2 linked regions of the Desulfurobacterium sp. TC5-1 genome follow. Each later gene encodes a partner of the first gene's protein in a complex. Links are inferred from orthologs where the notes say so. Each region holds a gene or a part of one and is shown in the gene's direction. Other genes may lie near its edges.

Region 1 (6,437 bases):
AACAGCACTCCTCGTCACGGCCAGAACCGGTTCAGCAATGGCTGCTGAAATCGGAACGATGAGGGTAACTGAACAGATAGATGCCCTCGAAATGATGGCGGTTAATCCTATAAAATACCTTATAACGCCGAGGGTTTATGCAACCATCGTTGGAACGGTTGTCCTGAGTGTTCTATCGGATATTATCGGTTTTGTCGGTGGATACATAGTAGGTGTAAAAATGTTCAACATCAACAGCACCCTTTTTATGAGATACACTCAAAACTTCATGACTATGGACGATGTATGGCACGGTCTAATCAAAGCTGCTTTCTTTGGTTTCATCCTCTCTGTGACAAGCTGTCTGTACGGATATTACACAAAAGGAGGCGCCAAAGGTGTCGGTGAAGCAACAACGAAAGCTGTAGTCACATCATCGATGGCCATTCTTATATTTGACTACATAATAACTTACATTTTAAGAACCCTGAACCTCTGACGGAGTATAGATGAAAATAGCCATAAAAGTGGAAAATTTAAAGAAAAGTTTTGGAAATAAAATCGTACACAACGGCGTATCTTTCAACGTGTACGAAGGTGAAATCTTCGTCATAATGGGTCCATCAGGAACGGGCAAAAGTGTTTTGCTTAAACAGATATCAGGACTGGTAACACCGGATGAAGGAAAAGTAATCGTATATGGAAAAGACGTTTTTTCTCTATCCGAAGAAGAAAAATTCCACTTTAGAGAAGAGCTAACTTATGTTTTTCAGGGAGGAGCTCTATTTGACTCCCTAACAGTATGGGAAAATGTCGCCTTCTTTCTCCTTGAAAACAAAGGTATTCCAGCCGAAGAGGCAAGGAAGGAAGCTGAACGTTACCTTTCCCTCGTTGGAATGCACGGAACAGAAGACCTATACCCTTCTGAACTCTCCGGCGGTATGAGAAAAAGAGTTGCCATAGCGAGAGCTCTCTGTGTAAACCCCAAATGTATCTTGTTTGATGAACCAACATCGGGACTTGACCCCGTAATGACCGCTATAATTGACAAGATGATCTTAAAGCTTAAAAATGAACTCGGTAAAACATGCGTTGTAGTCAGCCATGATATCAACAGTGCTTTTAGGATAGCTGATAGAATGGCCATTCTCTGGAACGGAAAAATACTGGAACTTGGTAAACCAGAAGAGATAGAAAAATCTCAAAATCCAGCAGTAAGACAGTTTATAGAAGGCCTTCCTGAAGGCCCGATAACAGCTAATCTGGGGTATAGAGGATGAAAAATCTTTCCGTAGAGGCAAAGGTCGGTGCGTTTGTAATAGCAGGACTTCTTGGACTTGGCATAATAGCCACAACAATAGAACCCCTAAAGTACAGTAGTGAAAGGGCTATCAGCCAATATTACATTCTCTTTGACAACGTTGCAGGACTTGCCGAAGAAGCACCGGTTATGGTTGCAGGGGTTCGCGTCGGAAAAGTTACAAACATAGAGGTGCTACCAAACGGAAAAGCAAAAGTCAAAGTTGTGTTCACAAAACCTGTAACGCTCCACCAGGACGCCTATGCAATCATAGAAACGATGGGACTAATGGGTGAAAAATACGTAGAGATAATCCCCGGTTCTGAAAATGCGCCCGTTCTGACTTCCGGCTCAACTATTACAAGAGGAAAATCTACAATTTCAACCGACCAGCTTATGCTCAAAATTTACGAAACCGTTGACGCTCTAAATCAATCATTAATAACACCTGACGGAAAAAACAGAATAGCACTGCTCCTCAATCAGATAACAAAACTCACCGAACAGGTTACAGCAACAGTGGAAGACAACAGAGAAAACCTGAGAAAACTCGCCCAAAACCTTGCTTCTTTGTCTGAATTTTTAAAAAGTGACGTTCCTGAAATTGCAGAAAACCTTAAGTCACTCTCTTCACAGCTTAATGAGATAGTCGTAGAAAACAGGGGAGACATTAGAGACATCGTAAAAAACTTAAAAACTTCATCAGAGGAAGCACCTAAACTTGTAGCTGAGGCAGAAAGAATAGCCGATCAAATAAACGCAACTGTGACACAGATAAACAGACTCATAAGCGGAAAGAACGAAGAAAACATTTCAGCAGCCATTGAGAATGTTAAGAAATCTACAAGAAACCTCAATGAACTTATCAAGAAACTACAGCAGGGCAACGGCACAATAGCAAAGATAATAAACGACGATACACTGTACAAAAACCTCACAAGTGCCGCTCATGCCCTTGGTAAACTTGCCGACAAATTTGAACAAACAAAGGTTTACATAGGATTCAGGGGTGACGTAAACACCGCCACAGGCAACGCAAGAGGTGGCATCTCTTTAAGAGTTGTTCCCGAATCAAAAGACAGATATTACCTGTTTGAAGTTGTTGCAGATTCCCACGGAAAGATAGACCACACAACCTATTACATAACAAACGCAACGGGTGCTCTATCTATTGATGAGAAGGTAACGCAAAGCTTTGACACAGAATTTACACTCCAGTACGCAAGAATTTTTAAAGACCCGTTTTTCCTGAAAAATGGAAAGTGGGTGCTGAGAGGTGGCGTCATAGAGACAACTGCCGGTGGTGGAATTGATTATCTCTTTCCAGACAACAAATGGAAAATTTATACATCCATCTGGGACATAGACAGAAAGGACGGTTACGGAAAGCAACTGCCTCCTCATCTGCGAATAGGCTTATCCTACAACATAAACAAAAACTGGTATCTTTACTTCGGCGGAGATGAACTTCTCTACAATAAGTGGCGGGGATTCTTTATTGGAAGTGGTTTATCTTTTGGTGACGAAGATGTTAAGTACCTCATGGGTTCAATGCCATCTTTTTAATCGGGAGTTATAGGGATGATAGCGGTTATAGACTACGGTATGGGAAATTTAAGAAGTGTTAGTAAGGCCGTCGAGTACGTGGGCGGCAACGTTGTTGTTACAGACGAAATGCATAAGATAAAAGACGCAGAAGCCATAATTCTGCCAGGTGTCGGAGCTTTTAAAGACGCCGTTAAAAATTTAAAAGAAAGAAACCTATGGGAAGTCATAATAAGAGAGGTTGAAAAGGGTAAACCTTTTTTAGGGATATGCCTCGGACTCCATCTGCTTTTTGAGAAAGGTTACGAATTCGGCGAAGAAGAAGGACTTGGCATCATAAAGGGAAAAGTTGTAAGATTTGAACTCCCCCATGAGTACAAAATCCCACACATGGGCTGGAATCAGGTTTCTATCAAAAAAGAATCAAGATTCCTAAACGGTATAAAAACCGGCGAATTTTTCTACTTTGTCCATTCTTACTACGTTAAACCAGAGGATGCGTCTGTTATCCTTACAACAACAGACTACGGTATCGACTTTGTCTCTTCTATAGAAAAAGAAAACATAATAGCCACTCAATTCCACCCCGAAAAGAGTCAGAAAGCCGGACTCAAACTCCTTTCAAACTTTCTTGAAATGGTAGGGACAAACTAATGGTTATCTACGGCGTTAATCCCATAATGGAAGCCTTAAGGGCAGACTACCCTATACTGAAAGTCTATGTTGATGAAAGGTTTAAACATCGGGAAATTCTATCCCTTTTAAAGAAAAAGAGGATTAAAACGGTAAAAACCGGAAGGAAAAAACTATCCGAAGTTTCCAAAACGGATAAACATCAGGGCATTGTAGCCCTCGTCTCCCCTGTCGAACCAAAATCCTTTGATGAACTTGTGGAAAGGACTATCGCAACAGGCGGCTACCTTTTATTTTTAGATAGAGTGGAAGACCCCCACAACTTGGGTGCCATCTTTAGAAGTGCCGACGCCTTTGGTGCCGCAGGGATAGTTATCCCTAAAGACAGAAGTGTTACCATAACGGACACCGTGGTAAAAGCATCAACCGGTGCAGTATTCTACGTTCCATTTGCCATAGTAAACAGTTTCCGCCAGAGTCTGTTTGAATTCAAAGAGAAAGGCGGTTGGCTAATAGGACTTGAGGCAGGCGGAAAAGACATAAGCAGATACTCTTTTCCCTATCCTGTAGGACTTATTGCCGGCTCTGAAGGGAAAGGTATCTCAAAACCTGTAAAAAAACTGTTGGATGACATCGTAACGATTCCCATGAAAGGACATGTTAATTCTTTAAACGTTTCCAATGCTGTAGCCATAGGATTATATTTATTATCAGTCCAAAAATAACGGAGGAAATTATGGAAAATCTCAAGGGAAAACTTGTATTTATTCAAACAACTTCAGGTGAAGGTGTAATACCTTCTTCAGGTATCATAGGTATCTTAGATGAAATAGGCGATGACTACCTGAAAATCAAAGATGCAGGTATGTTTGCACTTATACCAACATCCCAGGGTGCACAAGCCACGATAATGCCTGTCGATCCAACTGCAAACGAACCCGTTGATGCAATCGTAATGAAATCCCAGATCGTAACAATCGTTCCTGTCGGAGAAAGATCAAGATTGAAAGAGTTCCATCAACAGTTTAAAGCGGCAGCAGCAGGAATAGAACTGCCATCAACCGGCCTTGACATCTCTAAGATTAAAGAATTTCCAAAAGGCGGACAGGGAGGTATATCACTCACTTGAAAAACCCGGAATTTTCAGACCTAATATTCTCTCTTCCCTTCCCGATTGCCGTATGCGATAGGTCGGGAAGGGTTTTCTTTTTCAATCAAAAGCTGGAAATGCTACTGAACCGCTCAAGGAAATATCTTGAAGGTAAAAACATTTCTGAAATCCTCGCAGCAGACATCAAAAAATGGATAGAAAAATGCGTGACTGACGGAATAGAGATTCACAACGTGGAAGTCAACGGCTTTATACTGTCCATATCTCCGTTTTTCTCAGGTGAAGAGATAAAAGGTGCTGTCGTCGCCGTAAAGACAAAAAAGAAGGACAACCCGGCAGAACACTTTGATGTCTTTTTAAAAGGCATATCTCATGAACTCCGCAATCCGTTAAGTGGAATGAAAGCCTCTGCAAAACTGATGCTTACATTAAAAAACTTTGATGAAGAACTGTTAGAAGTCATCCTTTCAGAAATAGAGCGAATAGAGAGGTTCTTAGACAGAATATCTGAAAGCTTTGACTTCACAAATCTTAAATGGTGTAGATACAACATACACAGACTTTTAAACGATGTTCTAAAAACGTTTAAAACGGTATTCGAAGAAAAAGGAATAGAGATAGATAGACGGTTTGACCCTTCCCTGCCTGAAGTTTACATGGACAAAGACCGAATGTTTCAGGTCATCTCTAACCTTATAAAGAACAGCATTGAAGCACTTGAAAACGCAAAAAACAAAGTCATAACGATTGAAACAGGATACGCAATTCAACCAAAGGGCTTTTACTTCATAAAAATAAAAGATACCGGCAGTGGCATGGAAAAAGAAGACCTGGAAAACCTCTTCACACCGTTTTTTACAAAAGGCAAAGAAAAGGGAACAGGCCTCGGAATGTACATATCAAAAGAGATTGTAACCAACCACGGTGGTAAAATAGAAGTTCAAAGCGAGAAAGGAAAAGGCACAACTGTATCCATCTATCTACCTATCGGAGACCTGAAAGGCAATGGCAAGGATTCTCATAGCTGACGATGAAAGAAACATAAGGTTAGTACTGAAAAAGTATCTTGAAACCCTGGGGCACACAGTTTACGAAGCGGAAGACGGAAACAGAGCCCTTGAGATACTAAAGACCAAAAAGCCGGATTTGGCCTTTTTAGATATAAAAATGCCCGGTATTAGCGGCATAGACCTCCTCTCTTATGAAAAAGATATCCCTAAAGTAATACTAACAGCTTACGGCACGATGGACTACACGATTAAAGCAATTGACAGAGGTGCCGTTGAGTACATTACCAAACCTTTTGAACTTGAAGACATAAAAACGATCGTTGACCGAATTACCTTTTCAACAGAAAAGGAAGAACTTGACGTAATAGATGAAGACGCCATCATAGGCTCAAGCAAAAAGATGCAGGAAGTTTTTAAGCTAATAGGAAGAGTGGCCAGGACAGATGCAACCGTTCTGATAGTTGGTGAAAGCGGAACAGGAAAAGAGCTTGTAGCCAGGGCCATTCACAAGTATTCCAAAAGGGCAGACGGACCATTCGTTGCCATAAACTGCGCCGCCCTCCCGACAAACCTGTTAGAAGCAGAACTTTTTGGATACGAAAAGGGAGCTTTTACAGGAGCAACTTCAAGGAAAAAGGGATTTTTTGAACAGGCACATGGAGGAACGCTCTTCTTAGATGAAATAGGCGAGATCGAACTTTCATTACAGTCAAAACTTCTAAGAGCCATACAGGAAAAAGAGATAAGGCGCCTCGGGGGTGATGCACCGATAAAGGTTGACGTGAGAATAGTTGCAGCCACAAACAGAGACTTAGAAAAAGAGGTGAGAGAAGGAAGGTTCAGAGAAGACCTCTTTTAC
Region 2 (9,376 bases), on another replicon or contig:
AAAATGGGAATAATAGGTTTCACTATCTTTATGGTTCTCTTTCTTTTCTATCTTAAACACTCGGGAAAATTGAAATGAGCATAGAAGAGTTCGAAAAGGCGCTTATTAAGGTTTCAAAACCCGGCTCTTACCTTCCACTTGAGATGAATCTTTCGAATATTTCCTTTAATGAGAGGCCAGTTAGATTTGTCCTCTGCTATCCAGACCTTTATGAGATAGGAATGTCTCATGCCGGAGGAAAAATTCTCTACCACGTCATTAACAACCTTACCGATTTTGCTTTATGTCATAGAGTCTATCTGCCAAAGCCGGATATGCAGGTCTTTTTGAAGGAAAGGGGTATTCCTCTCTATGCCCTTGAGTCTATGAAACCTTTGAAGGAATATGATTTTATTGGATTTTCCCTTCTCACGGAGCTTGTTTATACCAACGTATTGAAGGTGCTTGAGTTATCACAGATTCCATTGAGGGCTTCTGAAAGGGTAGAAGAATTCCCCATTATTCAGGCTGGAGGTACCTGTGCGCTAAATCCTTTACCTCTTTCGCCGTTTATTGACCTTTTTGTCATTGGTGATGGCGAAAAAGTTATGCTGGAACTTGCCGATTTAATGAGAGAAAAAAAAGAGAAAGGTCTGGCAAAAAAAGAATTCTTGGAGAAGGCTGCAGAGATAGAGGGTGTCTATGTTCCCGTTTTTGGGAAAAGACCTGTGAAAAAGGCGGTTTTCCGCAATTTGGCGAGGGAATTTTACCCTGTTAAACCGGTTGTTCCATCTGTTGAGACCGTTCACGATAGGATAGTTGTTGAGGCCATGAGAGGATGCCTCAGAGGTTGCCGCTACTGTCAGGCGGGTTTTGCCTACAGGCCTTACAGAGAAAGGAGCGTGGATGAGATAGTTTCCATCGTTAATGAGACATTTAGAAATACCGGTTACGAGGAAGCGTCTCTCCTCTCTCTTAGTATTTCAGATCATTCAAGGTTTAACGAGCTCATTCCTGCCGTTATGAAACTCTGCCACTCTGAGATGATAGGCCTTTCTCTCCCTTCAATGAGGGTTAAAGGGTTTAATCCAGACCTTGCGACACAGTTGATGAAGATAAGGAAGTCAAGTTTTACCATAGCTCCGGAAGCGGCAACGGAGAGATTACGTAAGGTTATAAACAAGGATCTTTCTGACGATGACATTTTCTCGCTTGTGGAGGGGCTGTTTGAGAGGGGCTGGAGTAAGCTGAAGTTTTACTTTATGATAGGCCTTCCGACGGAGACGGATGAAGATATAGAAGCTTTGACGGAACTTCTTTGGAAAATTCACAAGATAGGAAAAAGGTATAGGGGCAGGAAGCATCTTGCAGCTGGGTTTTCCATATTTGTTCCAAAGCCTTTCACACCATTTCAATGGGAGAGGTTTATTTCTACGGAAGAAGCAAGGGCGAAGATAGAGTACATTAAGAGGTATTCGCCTAAAACTTTCAGGCTTCGTTTTCACAATCCGGAGATGTCCCTTTTGGAGGCCCTTCTAACGAGGGGAGATGAAAGGATGGCGGAGGCTATCGAAGTTGCTTTCCGTCTTGGCGCTTCTCTTGACAGCTGGGATGAGTATTTCCGTTTTGATGTTTGGGAGAGGGCTTTTAGGGAGACGGGAATTAATATGGAGGATGAGATTGCAGAAAGACCAATTGATAAGCCTCTTCCCTGGGATTTCATAGAGGGTGTTGTTTCCAGGAAGTTCCTTTTGAAAGAGAGAGAAAAAGCTTATAGAGAGGAGAGAACGCCTGACTGCAGGATTGTAGGCTGTCACGGTTGTGGAGCGTGTACGCCGGAGGAGGTGAATAAACTGAAGGATTTTCCAATACCGGAGAGAATAGAGTTTTCCGTTCCACCTGTTGAAAGGAGAGAATTTCCTCTGATTTCAAAGGTTGCATTCTTTTTTGAAAAAAGGGGGAAGAGCCGTTTTCTTTCTCTCCTTGATATAAACAGAGTTTTTACGAGAATATTCAGACGTTTTGCTGTTCCGGTAAGGTATCAGGGAAAGTTTAATCCCCATCCACGTTTTTCAATCCTTTTAGGCATTCCAACCGGTGTTGAAAGTAAAAACGAAATCGTGGAAGTGGAGCTTTACAGGGAGTTTCTTCCTGATGAGCAGTTACTCTCTGACTTTAACGATGTCCTGCCTGAAGGTTTGCGGTTTAAAAAGGTTGTTTCCCTTGGAAGGAAAGCCTCTCTTCTTGAACAGGTGAAGGAGGTAGTTTATAAAGTAGAGGGTGATTTTGATGTAGATACTGTGAAAAGTGTTTTGACGGCACAGGAGCTTGAAAACAGGAAGGGAAAGTTAACACAGGTAAGTCCTTTAGTGGCCGATTTTTCCGTCAGTAAAGGTATAATAACACTGCACCTCAATGTTATTAACGGGAGAATACTGAATATACAGGACTTTCTCTTCTGGATAGGGAAGGACCTTTCATCCGTTTCAGTTGAAAGAGAGATAGTGGTGGGCTTATGAAGAAGATACTTATAAATGCGCTTCCTAAGGAAGTCAGGATAGCTATCCTTGAAGAGGGACAGTTAGTTGAGTTTTACGTTGAGAGAAAGGGAAGCAGAGGTATCGTTGGAAACATATACAAGGGAAAGGTCTTAAAGATTCTTCCTGCCATTCAGGCAGCTTTTGTTGACCTTGGCCACTACAAGAACGCTTTTCTGTACGTTAAAGATGCGGTGAGCTGGGAGTTTGAGGATGAACTTTTTGATGAAGATAACCATGAGATAGAACTTCCACCGATAGAAGAAGTTCTATCGCCGGGACAAGAGATAGTTGTTCAGGTTACAAAAGAGCCTCTTGGTACGAAAGGGCCAAGGGTTACCACAAACCTTACCATTCCCGGTCATTATTTGATTCTTCTTCCAACCATAGAGAAGATAGGTATATCCCGCAGGATAACAGACGAGGCGGAGAGGGAGCGGTTAAAAAAGATAGGAGAATCTATAGTTCCAAAAGGTTACGGAATAATTTTGAGAACGGCTGCAGAAGGTGCAACAGAAGAGGATTTAAGGAAAGACCTCTCTTATCTTTTGAGGGTGTGGAGCAGTCTGGAAAAAAAGATAGAAAAAAAGCCGCCGCCTCTTCTGCTCTATCAGGATCTTGAAATTGTGCCAAAGATTTTAAGGGACGTTTTAACCGATGATGTTGATGAGGTTCTTATAGACTCTCTACCTGAATACAGGAGAGCTCTTAACTTCGCCAGGGCCTTTATTCCTAAACTTGCCGATAAGATAAAGTTGTACGATAGTGATAGGCCAATATTTGAAAAGTATCCCGTTGAAGAAGCGATAGGAAAGGCACTTTCAAGGAAAGTTTATCTTCCCGGTGGCGGGTACATAGTTATAGATGAGACGGAAGCCCTTGTTTCCATCGATGTTAACAGTGGGAAATTCAAGAAGTCAAGCAACCTTGAGGAGACGGCTTTTAACGTTAACTGTAAGGCTGCAAAGGAGATAGCAAGGCAATTAAGATTAAGGGATATTGGCGGGATAATTGTTATCGATTTCATAGACATGAAATCTGAAGAGAACAAGCAGAAGCTTATAGAGGTTTTAGAGCAGGAGCTTTCCAAAGATAGGGCAAAAACAAAGATTGTCAGTATGTCGGATCTTGGCCTTGTTGAAATGACTCGAAAGAGGGTTAAGAAGAGTCTTGGTAGAAGTCTTACAATGACTTGCCCCTACTGTGAGGGGAAGGGAAGAGTAAAGTCTGCCGATACGGTTGCCTTTGAGATAGAAAGGGAACTTCTGCTCATATCGAGAGAAAACGGAAAACGAAAAATAAAGGTTTATGCTCACCCTCTGGTAACGGAAAAGCTGAGGGTTGATGAAAAAGATATAATAGAGCGGATAGAGGAGCTTTACGGCAAAGAAATAAAAGTTATACCGGTTGAGAATTACCACATAGAGAAATATACGATAGCCAAGAGTGATTAAGGAGGCGTTGTGAAAAAGATTTTGCCGCTGCTGGCATTTATTCTCATATCTGGCTGTGTAAAGCGGGTACAGACGGGACAGGAGCTTTTTAATAAAGGAACAGAAGCTGTTAAATCGGAAAATTGGAAAGAAGCGATTCTCAATCTGAAGGAAGCTCTTTCCAAGGATCTTACGCCTTCACAGAAAGAAGAGGCAATGATAATGCTTGCTGATGCTTATTTTAAGAATGGTAACTACACCGATGCAGCCCTTGAGTATAAAGAATTTTTGAACCTTTTTCCTGCTTCAAAGTTCGCTGACAGGGCACTTTTTAATCTTTCCCTGTGTTACCTTCAGTTGGTTAAAGGTCCTCAGTGGGATCAAACCTTTACAAAGAGAGCTTTAGATGCCATAAACACGTTTATAGAGACTTATCCTGACTCACCTCTTAGATCAAAGGCGGAAGAGATCAGGAAAGAATGCAGGAAAATTCTGGCGGAACACATAGTCTATATAGGGTTAACCTACGATATGCTTCACCAGTTTACAGCATCCCTTCAAAGATATGAAGAGGTTCAAAATCTTTACAGTGATGTGGAAGAGCCTGACAAACTTCTGTTTTTGATAGGCAGGGCCCGGTACTTTATACCTATTCAGGCGAGGGAGAAAATTGAAGATTTAAAAGAGCAACTTGATGCTGAAAAAGAGAAGCTTGCAGAGGCAGAAACAGATGAGGAAGTAAAGGTTCGGGATAGAAGAATTTCCATCATTCTTCATGATATTGAAAACTGGCAGAAGCTGGCGGAGATGGAAAGGGAGGAGGGAGAAAAGACCCTGAAAACCCTGATAACAAAGTATCCCGATTCAATCTACACCCGGAAGGCAAGGGATATACTGAAGGGAAGTGAAAAGGTTGAGATTTTCCCTGTTGAAAATCCCATAAAGAAGCCGTTTTTCAGGTGGTTTTTTGAAACACTTTGATTTTGTGAGGTTGCCATGCTTGCCAAAAGAATTATTCCCTGTCTTGATGTTAAAGAGGGTAGAGTTGTTAAAGGTGTCAATTTTGTAAACCTCATAGATGCCGGTGACCCTGTTGAAAACGCTAAAGTTTACGATGAACAGGGGGCTGATGAGCTTGTATTTCTTGATATAACGGCAAGTTACGAGAAAAGATCCATAATGATAGATGTTGTCAGGCGAACGGCAGAATGCGTCTTTATGCCTCTTACCGTTGGTGGTGGTGTAAGAACTGTGGAGGATATAAGGAATTTGCTGAACGCCGGTGCCGATAAGGTTTCTATAAACACGGCAGCCGTTAAAAATCCGGAACTTATCTCTGAAGGGGCGAGGATTTTTGGTTCTCAATGTATCGTTGTTGCAATAGATGCAAGGAGAAGTGGCGATTCCTGGGAGGTTTACATTCACGGCGGAAGAACGCCGACAGGCATTGACGCTGTTGAGTGGGCTAAAAGGGTTGTTGATCTTGGGGCTGGTGAGATTCTTTTAACCTCTATGGATAGGGATGGAACGAAGGCCGGTTACGATATAGAGTTAACGAGGGCAATTTCAGATGCCGTTTCTGTTCCTGTTATAGCTTCCGGTGGAGCAGGAACGAAGGAACACTTTTACGAAGGGCTTGTTAAGGGTAAGGCGGACGCTGTTTTGGCTGCTTCTGTCTTTCACTTTAAAGAGATGACTATAAGAGAATTGAAAGAGTATCTAAAGAAAAGAGGTGTAACGGTCAGGCTTTAAGGAGTTGTTTATGGTTGAAGTCTATTTTCACGTTGGTCTTGGAAAAACAGGTTCAAAGTATCTTCAGTTTGTTTTCTTTCCTGCACTGAAAGGCATCAATTATATACATATGACCCGTTACAAAAAGAGCAAAGAGATAATAAAGCGTGCGGGAAGCGGGAAGTTTTTAGTTTCCAGAGAATTTGACCGTCAATTTGAAAAAGAGGTAGAGTGGTTTTCGGCAGACTTTCCAGATACCGGTGCCATTATGGTTATCAGAAGACACGATGAGTGGATTCTTTCTCAGTATAAACGGTTTATAAAGAACGGTCACAGATTTTCTTTTGACGAGTTTTTTAACCTCAACAATACGGGATTTTTTAGAATAAAACACATGCTTTTTTATGAAAAGATAAAGTTTCTTGAAAGCCATTTTACAAGAAAACCTCTTGTTCTTCTCTACGATGAATTGAGAAGTAATCCTGAAAGTTTTCTTGATAAGATAGCTGCCTATACAGGCACGGCGTACGACAAAGAAAAGATAAGGTTTTCAAAAAAACATGCATCCTATAATGAAAAGCAGCTTAAGTTTATATATGCTGTTTCAAGATACATTAACCTTATTCCCGGTGATAGTAAGCTTAAAAAGTATCTCTTTGTTTATCCGATAAGGTATCCTATCCTGTACCTTGCAAAGTATATTCCTGATAGGTTTGTTCCGGACGTTGATTTTATGCCGGAAAAGGAAAAGCTGAATGAGGTGAGAGAGTTTTTCAAAGAGGATTGGGAAAAGTGCGTTGAGTACGTGAAAACCTCTAACGAAGCTCTACTTCATCGCTGATTATGGTGTACCTTTTTCCGCCCAACCTTCCGACTATTCCTTTAGAGGAGTTGATAATCTCTTCAATATAGTGTATTGCTACCACTTCACCGATAACAACGTTCATCGGCGTATCGCCAATTTCAAGAATCTCTTTAAGTATGCACTCAAAAGCTGCTGGTACACCTTTAACGATAGGCGGCTTAACTTTTGTTGATGGAACGGTTTCTATGTTGAACTTTTCTACTTCACTCTCTTCTGGCGGTAGATCTTCTCCCGTTTTAACCATCTCTTCTAAAAAAGTTTCTGTTACGACGTTTATAACGAACTCTCCCGTCTCTTTTATGTTCCTGACTGTGTCTTTTTCTGTGCCATCTTTTCTCTTTCCAATAGATACAAAAAGGAGAGGTGGTTTTGTTGTTATAGCGTTGTAGAAACTAAAAGGTGCAAGATTTACGATACCATCAGCAGAAACGGTCGTTATCCACGCTATAGGTCTTGGTACTACGGTATTGAATATGAGTTTGCTTATTTCTCTCTGCTTGCCTTTGCTTACGTCAACGACTTTCATCTTATCTCCAGTATTTTAGCGCCTTCTGTGCTTCTCTTTCCTGTTCCCTTTTCTTTATTGTTTCCCGTTTGTCGTAGAGCTTTTTACCTTTAGCAAGGGCAATTTCTACTTTTACCTTACCTCTTTTATTAAAGTACATTCTAAGAGGAACAATGGTGAGTCCCTTTTCCTGCGATTTTCCCAAAAGTCTCTTTATTTCTCTTTTGTGGAGCAGCAGCTTTCTTCGCCTTGTAGGTTCGTGGTTGAATAAATTCCCGTGGGTGTAGGGGGCTATGTATGCATTAAAGAGGTAAGCTTCGTTATTGTCTATCCTGACGAAGGAGTCTCTAAGGTTTGCTTTTCCTTCTCTCAGAGATTTTACCTCTGTTCCTTTCAGTTCTATACCGGCTTCATACTTTTCAAGTATTTCATAGTCGTAAAAAGCCTTCTTATTTTTTATTTCCGGTGTTCTTTTTCCTGGCATGTCAGTATAACTCTCCTCTTGTCTGCGTCTATCCTTTCTACCGTAAATGTGTATGTTTTCTTTTCACGGAGCCTTCGTCCTTTTAGTGATTCTATAGGAACAAAACCGGCTATGTCTTCCGGTAGTTCAATAAATATACCTTTTGATGAGATTCTGACAACCTTTCCTTTTACCGTTTGTCCCGGTTTGATAATTTCGTCTATTCTTTCAAAAGGGTCTTCTGTTAAACGTTTAATAGAGAGGAATAACCGCTCTTTCTCTCTGTCTATTTTTATAATTTTTACCTTTATTTTTTTTCCTATTGAGGTTACTTCAAAGGGTGATTTTAAGCCTGACCAGGAAATGTCGCTTTTATGTATAAGACCGTCGACACCGTTAACATCGACGAATATTCCGAAATCTACAATATTTTTAACCGTTCCTTCAGCAATGTTCCCTTCTTTTAAATGTGCGATAATTTCCTTTCGTTTTTTCGCCCTTTCTTCTTCTATAAGCTGCCTTCTTGATATGACGATGCTCTGTCTTTTTCTGTCTATAGAAAGAACTTTTGCTTTTATTTTTCTTTCTAACCAGTTATCCGGCCTTGTTACCGGGATAATATCTACCTGAGAAAGGGGAAGGAATGCAAATATACCGTTTCCTATATCAACCTTGTACCCGCCTCTTACTCTCTGCCTTATTGTTCCTTCAACAATTTTTTCTTTTTCAAGTCTATTGGCCGTTTCTTCCCACTTTTTAAGTGTCCTTACAGTTGAAACGGATAAAAGGGCATAGCCGTCTTCCGTTTCAGGTTCTACGATACAAACCTCAACCTTGTCGCCAACAGCGGGTATTTTGTCGAATTCATCTGCCGGCACTATGCCTTCAGACTTCCCCCCATAATCCACGAAGACGTCTTTCCCGTTTATTTTTATTACTGTTCCTTCTATTATGTCGTTTTTCTTTTCCCTCTTCTCAAAATATTCTTCAAGTAGTTTTGCAAAATCCTCTTTCAACTGCCTGTCCCCCTTTGGAAATGGTCTCTACCCTTCCCACCACTTCTTCAATGATCCACTGAGGTGTGGATGCCCCTGCCGTTATTCCTACACTGTTTATATTATCGAACCATTCTTTTTTTATTTCATCTGCCGATTCGATGTGAAAGCTGTTTGGGTTTACCTTTTTTGATATGAGGTAGAGTTTTGTTGTGTTTGAGCTATTTTTCCCGCCTATTATTATCATGAGGTCAACTTCATGAGCCAACTTTCTCGCCTCTTCCTGGCGAACCTTTGTTGCCTTACATATCGTATTGTAAATTTTTATCTCTTTTATCTTTTGAACAAGGATGGATGTTGCTAATGAGAGAAATTCTGAATTAAGAGTGGTCTGGCATACAACACCTAACTTTGGCATTTCAGGAAGCTTTTCGACATCTTCCACGGTTTCAAGAATTAAGGGCTCTTTTACGTGACCGGCGATACCTATTACTTCTGGATGTTTACTATTTCCAAGGATACATACCGGAAAGTGCTCTTTTTCAAGAGAGACAGCTTTATCCTGAATGGCTTTAACAAATGGGCATGTGGCGTCAATTATTTCAACACTTTTTTCTTTTAAAGCTTCTATAATTTTTGGTGGAACACCGTGGGACCTTATAATTACAGTTGTTTTCGGAATTATTTCATCAACAGAGTCTATCTTTTTTACCCCTAAGTTTTCTAACCTTTTTATTTCTTGAGGATTGTGTATAAGTTCACCTAAAGAATACACAATGCCCTTTTCTTTTGCAGCTTCAATGGCCATATTAACCGCTCTTTTAACACCCCAGCAGAAGCCGGCACTGTTTGCAATTACGATTTTCAA

Evidence for each region.
Region 2: the proteins of hisH (region 1) and hisF are in contact, whole or in part, in a crystal structure (PDB 6RU0), measured with the Thermotoga maritima proteins. The link is inferred for Desulfurobacterium sp. TC5-1 from one-to-one orthologs. Residues at the interface, in WP_004080484.1 of Thermotoga maritima: Asn15, Arg18, Arg22, Arg117, Leu118, Pro119, His120, Met121, Gly122, Trp123, Asn124, Asn134, Gly135, Tyr136, Tyr138, Val140, Tyr158, Glu180, Lys181, Ser182, Ser183, Lys184, Ile185; in WP_004080486.1 of Thermotoga maritima: Met1, Leu2, Ala3, Arg5, Ser40, Glu41, Asp45, Glu46, Ala70, Glu71, Ile73, Asp74, Ile75, Pro76, Phe77, Asp98, Lys99, Ser122, Gln123, Glu161, Thr195, Leu196, Asn247, Arg249, Glu251.

Annotation. Positions count from the first base shown.
Region 1 is NZ_ATXC01000002.1:140,624-147,060, forward strand. Bases 1,849-4,669 are described here. They hold hisH (imidazole glycerol phosphate synthase subunit HisH), read left to right. Parts: upstream 1,849-2,860; coding sequence 2,861-3,478; downstream 3,479-4,669. Other genes in these bases: H153_RS0108360 (MlaD family protein), read left to right, coding at 1,849-2,845; rlmB (23S rRNA (guanosine(2251)-2'-O)-methyltransferase RlmB), read left to right, coding at 3,478-4,182; H153_RS0108375 (hypothetical protein), read left to right, coding at 4,194-4,586; H153_RS0108380 (ATP-binding protein), read left to right, coding at 4,583-4,669. In the rest of the region: H153_RS0108350 (ABC transporter permease), read left to right, coding at 1-478; H153_RS0108355 (ABC transporter ATP-binding protein), read left to right, coding at 489-1,259; more of H153_RS0108360, read left to right, coding at 1,256-1,848; more of H153_RS0108380, read left to right, coding at 4,670-5,596; H153_RS0108385 (sigma-54 dependent transcriptional regulator), read left to right, coding at 5,574-6,437. UniProt on the Escherichia coli protein: IGPS catalyzes the conversion of PRFAR and glutamine to IGP, AICAR and glutamate. The HisH subunit catalyzes the hydrolysis of glutamine to glutamate and ammonia as part of the synthesis of IGP and AICAR.
Region 2 is NZ_ATXC01000001.1:1,295,435-1,304,810, reverse strand. The notes cover bases 3,871-6,823. They hold hisF (imidazole glycerol phosphate synthase subunit HisF), read left to right. Parts: upstream 3,871-4,945; coding sequence 4,946-5,701; downstream 5,702-6,823. Other genes in these bases: H153_RS0106805 (flavin reductase family protein), read right to left, coding at 6,496-6,823; H153_RS0106810 (hypothetical protein), read left to right, coding at 5,712-6,521; bamD (outer membrane protein assembly factor BamD), read left to right, coding at 3,980-4,930; H153_RS0106825 (Rne/Rng family ribonuclease), read left to right, coding at 3,871-3,970. Outside these bases: H153_RS0106830 (TIGR03960 family B12-binding radical SAM protein), read left to right, coding at 75-2,498; more of H153_RS0106825, read left to right, coding at 2,495-3,870; more of H153_RS0106805, read right to left, coding at 6,824-7,071; SsrA-binding protein SmpB, read right to left, coding at 7,073-7,534; H153_RS0106795 (S1 RNA-binding domain-containing protein), read right to left, coding at 7,507-8,529; ispH (4-hydroxy-3-methylbut-2-enyl diphosphate reductase), read right to left, coding at 8,501-9,376; H153_RS0106785 (lysophospholipid acyltransferase family protein), read right to left, coding at 9,373-9,376.